One region of the Bacillus sp. OTU2372 genome, then DNA from elsewhere that is predicted to be linked to it. Evidence: predicted binding sites of a transcription regulator. Region 1 holds the regulator's gene; the other holds the start of a gene.
The links. The regulator Rex, encoded in region 1, represses fermentation and respiration genes when NADH is low (regulators of the CRP and FNR family bind a similar motif). The targets are predictions, from matches to a motif close to TTGTGAAATATTTCACAA.
Positions count from the first base shown of each region.

Region 1 (3,139 bases):
AGCAATAAAGAGTAATCGATGGCACTTTTTTCAAGAAAAATGTATATTTCGCTCAAAGTTTCACACACATAGTGTTAAAAATAGTGTATTATTTTTTTGTAGGAGGATTTTTTTATGGCAGAATTTACGCACTTTAATGAAGAAGGCAGAGCTAAAATGGTTGATGTCAGCGACAAACCCGAAACGGCACGCACGGCTCTTGCTCAATCGAGTATTATCGTAAGTGAAGAAATATATCAAAAAATAACGAACCATGAAATGAAAAAAGGTGATGTCTTAGCTGTCGCACAAGTTGCAGCGGTAATGGCAGCGAAAAAGACTTGGGATATTATTCCCATGTGTCACCCGATTCCATTAACAGGGGTCAATATATCCTTCTCATGGGAACAGAATCAAAATGGAAGCTATCAGTTGCATATTGCTGCAGCCGTTAAAACAAAAGGGAATACAGGTGTTGAAATGGAAGCGCTCACAGCTGCATCAGCATGCGCTTTAACCGTTTATGATATGTGCAAAGCAGTAGATAAAGGTATGATCATTGGACCAACTTACTTAGTTGAGAAAACGGGCGGAAAAAATGGGGACTTCAAAAGAACCGAACAAGTTAAATAATATTATCAAATTTTTATAATGGGGTGTGGGAGATTATGAGTAATGAAACGATGAAGATACCACAGGCGACAGCAAAACGGCTGCCCCTCTATTATCGATTTTTAAAAAATCTGCATACTTCAGGTAAACAAAGAGTTTCGTCTGCAGAACTAAGTGAAGCGGTAAAGGTAGACAGTGCGACAATCCGCCGAGACTTTTCCTATTTTGGGGCCTTGGGGAAAAAGGGATATGGCTACAATGTCAACTATTTGTTGACCTTTTTCCGTAAGACACTTGATCAAGATGAATTAACAAAGGTTGCGTTAATTGGGGTTGGGAATCTAGGTACTGCCTTTTTAAATTATAATTTCTTAAAAAACAATAATACAAAAATTGAAGTTGCCTTTGATGTCGATCCGGCAAAAGAGGGAACAAAAATTCGTGAAGTTCCGGTTTATCCGATGGATGATCTCGAAAAAGTGCTCTTAGAGGAAAAAATATCTGTTGTCATTCTAACGGTTCCAGCACCTGTTGCCCAAGTGATTACCGACAGGCTGGCAAAAGCTGAAGTGAGAGGGATCTTAAATTTCACTCCAGCACGATTAAATGTCCCTTCATCGATCAGGGTTCATCACATCGACTTGGCAGTGGAACTGCAGTCTTTAGTTTACTTCTTAAAGCATTACCCAACAGAAGAAATAGAGGAATAATGATAAAAGGGTGTTTCACTTACAAAAATTAGTGAAACACTTTTTTTATCACTTTACTAGCATAACAGTGTTATGTTACACTGTTTTCAGAAAGGGGTTATCTAAAATGAGCGACGATTTAATTTCTAAGAAGGAGCTACTGGAACTTGCCGGTATCTCTTATGGGCAGCTCTACCGATGGAAACGGAAAGATCTTATCCCCGAAGAGTGGTTTATCCGAAAATCCACCTTTACTGGACAGGAAACGTTCTTTCCAAAAGAAAAGGTTTTAGAGCGGATTAATAAAATCCAGACCATGAAGGATAATTTGTCTTTGGATGAATTAGCAGATATGTTTTCACCTAATATTAGTGATTTAGAGCTGGAAAAGGACGATCTTATAAAACGCAACATTGTTTCACCACCTGTAATGGATATCTATTTGGAAATGGATAAGGGCGGTCATCAGTTTACCTTTTCAAGAATGCTCGAAGTTTATGTATTAGAGAAACTTTTACAATCGGGTGAAATAAATTTAGATGAAGGTAAAATGCTGCTTCAGGTCTTAAAGGACAACGCGCATGTGATAAAACAGAAAAAATGTGAATTAGTGATAACAAGAAAGCTTGGCGTTTCCTCCTGCCTGTTGCTGATTAATTCAGAGGCCTTTCATTTTGAACCGGGAACAAAAGTGGTCACTGTATTATCTATGATGACATGTATGGAAGAAATTAAAGCTAAATTATTATAAGGGAGAATGACTATGGAAACGAATCGAAGAGGGGACCTGGTCATCAATGGACTTGGTTCGTCCAATGGAGGACATTTTTCTCTGGTTACACTGAATGGAAGTGGGACCGTAAATAGTGACCTAGAATGTGATGTATTAGAATGTAACGGCTCAGGAACTTTGATGGGAAATGTAGCAGCCACTAATGTAAAAGTTAACGGCAATGCCCGGTTTCACGGAAATATTGAGGGCGAGAAACTGAAAGTGGATGGGACAGCTAAGGTTGCGCAAAATCTTTCGGTAAAAAACGTAAAGGTCTCCGGAAAAGTCAATGTTGAAGGTAAAGTAAAAGCGGAACAGATTACCATTCATGGTATTTTAACAGTGGGTGAAGATTGTGAAGTTGAGAGTTTTAAAGGAAAATATCGCTTTACAATTGGGGGACTTCTCAATGCAGAGCAAATCGATGTGGAGGTTTATGGGGATTGTAGGGCAAAGGAAATAGGCGGGCAGTCCATTACCGTTAAACAACATAAAGGGTCCTTTATTGGCGCTATATTTAAACCTTTTTTCAAAAACCAATTAGAAACTGATTTGATTGAGGGTGACACAATTGTACTGGAAAATACCGTGGCGAAGGTGGTCCGGGGTCACCAAGTGAAGATAGGTCCGAATTGTCAGATCGGTGTGGTGGAATATACGGATGAATTTTCTCAAGATAAAAATTCGGTTGTAGGCGATATTCAGAAGGTTTAGGAGGAGGGGAAGAGAATGGGCAAAGGACAAAATTTAATTATTAATGGTTCGGGAAGCTATCCAGGCGGCATATATGATAAAATCAGCATCCGCGGTGAAGGGACCATTGTGAATGACGTGGATTGTTCCGCCTTTCATGTTTATGGAACGAGTGAGGCGAGAGATAATGTGAAAACAGGCTCGGTAAAAATTATGGGCGAGGCCGAGGTTAAAGGTGATATGGCGTCCAACGATACACTTGTTATGGGCACGATGATGGTCGGACGGAATGCTAGTTTGAAGAAGATGAAGGTGTTTGGTCTGCTCGAAGTTGGTGAAAAGTTAAGCGGAGATGTTGCGACCATTAAAGGAAGTATCTCAGTTAAAGGAAATG
Region 1 is NZ_JASATK010000027.1:49,748-52,886, reverse strand. It holds gene moaC (cyclic pyranopterin monophosphate synthase MoaC) at 115-612, shown strand; gene AAHB15_RS25775 (redox-sensing transcriptional repressor Rex) at 648-1,301, shown strand; gene AAHB15_RS25770 (YhbD family protein) at 1,408-2,031, shown strand; gene AAHB15_RS25765 (polymer-forming cytoskeletal protein) at 2,044-2,766, shown strand; gene AAHB15_RS25760 (cytoplasmic protein) at 2,782-3,139, shown strand, end outside.

Region 2 (3,139 bases), on a different contig from region 1:
CTCATTCACGAGACGGGAATCACGGTCATCCTTATATTCATCCATATGAATCATGCCAAGATAATAGTTGATCGCCGGACGGCATTTCGTACAACCTTCCGTATTATTCCAATCAAGTACGTTCATGACCTCTTTTACATTTGTTAGTCCTTTTTCCTTGATTTCAGCTACCAATTCCTCACGGCTTACTGTAGTACATCCGCAAATGCTTGTTTTCTGAGCTGCGGCCGCATCAAACTGATCACCTAATGAATGGGCAAGAATTTGGCTGACCATTGGTTTACAGCGTCCGCAAGAACGGCCCGCGTTAGTGCAATGGCTTACTTGGTCTAGTGTTGTTAGGCCTTGTGTTTGGATTGCTTCGACAATCGCGCCCTTTGTGACACCGTTACAGCCGCAGACTAACTCATCATTTGGCATAGATGCAATATCGTCCGTGCTGCTTTCTCCAGTACATTCTGTATGGAAAATAGAAACCCCGCTGATATCTTCTTTTTTGGTCAGCATTCTATATAATCTAGTACTATCTTTTGTATCACCATAAAGGACAATTCCTACTATTGTGTTGTTTCTAGTTAGTACTCGTTTATAGAGTCCCTCGTACTCATTGTAAACCATAATAGATTTAGTAGTGCCATCTTCAAAAATTTCACCTGCAGAGAATAGGTCCACGCCAGCAACTTTTAGCTGTGTACCAGTCACAGAACCTTCATATGGTTTCGATTCGATTCCGCAAATATGACTGGCAAGGATTTTTCCTTGTTCATATAATGGGGCAACTAGGCCATAAACAATTTCTCTGTGTTCCGCACATTCGCCGACTGCGTATACATGAGGGACACTTGTTTCCATATAGTCATTCACAACAATACCGCGGTTCACATAGATGCCGCTGTCTTTTGCAACTTGTATGTTCGACTTAATTCCAATCGCCATAACAACCAGATCGGCTTCGACTTCAGAACCATCTTTAAAACGAAGTCCTGTTACACGCTCATCGCCTAAAATTCCAACGGTTTGTTTCTCCATAAAGAAGTTCATGCCTTGTGATTCTAGCTCTGTTTTAAGTAAAGAAGAGGCGATTGGGTCAAGCTGGCGTTCCATGAGATGCGGCATAAGGTGGACAACATCGACTTTCATGCCAAGGTTTAGGAGCCCTCTTGCTGCTTCAAGTCCAAGCAGCCCGCCGCCAATAACAACAGCCTTTTGGTATTGGCCTGCTGATTTGATCATCATTTCACAATCTTTGATATCACGAAAACCCGTTACACCGATTTTGTCTGCACCGGGAATAGGCAAAATAAATGAATTAGATCCTGTTGCAATAATGAGTTCATCATACTCAACTTCTCGACCTTGATCACTGATGACACGCTTACTTTCTACATCGATGCTTACAATGGCTTCTCCTGTGTACAACTGGATATTATTTTCTTTGTACCACTCAAGCGGATTGATAATAATATCATCAAAGTTTGTGTTACCCTGAAGAATATTTGATAATTTAATACGATTGTAGTTTGGATGCGGCTCTTCCCCAAAGATGGTAATCTCAAATTGCTCGGTATTCAGTTTAAGAATTTCTTCAATGGTCCTTACTCCAGCCATTCCGTTACCAATCATTACTAGTTTCTTCATATCTGGTTGGCTCCTTTATAGTTAATAATAATGTGTTTAATTTTCACTTAATAGTTTTTCTCTATAGATAGATTGTAAAGGGAACACCCCTAAAAAATTGTGACGTTCATCACATCTCACACGTTAATTATGACATTTCTAGTAAATGTAAATGCCCAATTGTGAGAGACTACCATATCTACCATACCCACTGTAATAAAACGTCCAAAACAAAAAAGGGTGACAGGCACCCTTTTTACGTTATGCAGGTTGTTTATTTTTTCTTAGTGCGAAATGGGGGTTGATGATGGCATTGATGACGGGTACTAATATGCCGATTAGGAGCACAGGGGCTAGCTCCCATAATTCCAACGGTGGTGTGATAAGGATTCCAGACTTGTGAATGGCAAAAAGGCTGAGAAAATAGGCAAAACTGCCAATGAGTCCAGCGAGCCAGTTGGTTCTTCTAAACAATAGAAAGGCCAGTGGAATTAGGATAATTGTCATCGGTACGTAGGAGGTAGGATATTCTACTGCTGCAAAGATAGCTTTTCCAATAAATCTTAAACAAATGTATAACAGGGCTCCCATAAATGGAATAGTAAAATCACGTAATATACGAATCGTCACAACCGTTAATAGCCCTACCATTAAGACAGAATAAATCGGATACACATATACTGGGATTCCGCCAAAGATTTGTGATGCGGGGTCAGAGATTAACTCAAGAATTTCCTTCGAAGCAATCGATTTTCCATGCATGTATTGGTCATAAGAGATCGCTCCATTTTCCTGCTGCATATTCGGAAACAACAAGCATTCAAGCAAGAACATCATAAACCACGTATGCATTGACTTCCATGTCGGTACTGTATGCCATGTATACAAATTATATCCATGCCATACACCAAATATCATGATGTCTGTGGCAATATAGTAAATAAAATGAGTTGGACTCCAGGTCGTTAAATCGATCCCATAGGCAATATGGTAGGTAAAATCAAGGGGAATACCGATAAGAAACAGCCCATATCCGATCGTAATGAGATTCCTTGAAAAACCGTCCATGTAAGTAGAGTGTCTCCACTCCTTAAATAACAGGATGCCCCCTAAGGCAAAACCCATGGTATTAACAATATGGGGAATAGAGTATTCTTCAAATAAATATTTAAAATGATAAGATGCATCCCAAGCCGACCCAATAAATTTTAATAAAAAAGCAAGGACCCACAAACGGTAATATTTCAATATTTCATCCCCTCTCAAGCTTTTATCTGTATTTTGTTCCATTAATCAGGCACTTAGTGAAGTTTGCTTTCAGATACAACTTCGGTTCATTCAAATTATCCTAACAGGTCAAAAGGGTCTCCAATTATGGCTATTAAGATATAATTTATCGCTAATGCCATTCCAAAAAGAATACCAGCTATCTTTACCTTTTTTTGCGTAAACAGCTTATACATAAAGACAATACCAGAGATGACGACAAATGCATTACATGATAGAAAGGTCCAAAGCAAGC
Region 2 is NZ_JASATK010000034.1:12,922-16,060, forward strand. It holds gene nirB (nitrite reductase large subunit NirB) at 1-1,638, opposite strand, end outside; gene AAHB15_RS27525 (hypothetical protein) at 1,879-2,865, opposite strand; gene AAHB15_RS27530 (hypothetical protein) at 2,961-3,139, opposite strand, start outside.
Region 2: nirB (nitrite reductase large subunit NirB) is a predicted target of Rex. The motif match lies at 1,736-1,753, and genes of this name have one in related genera.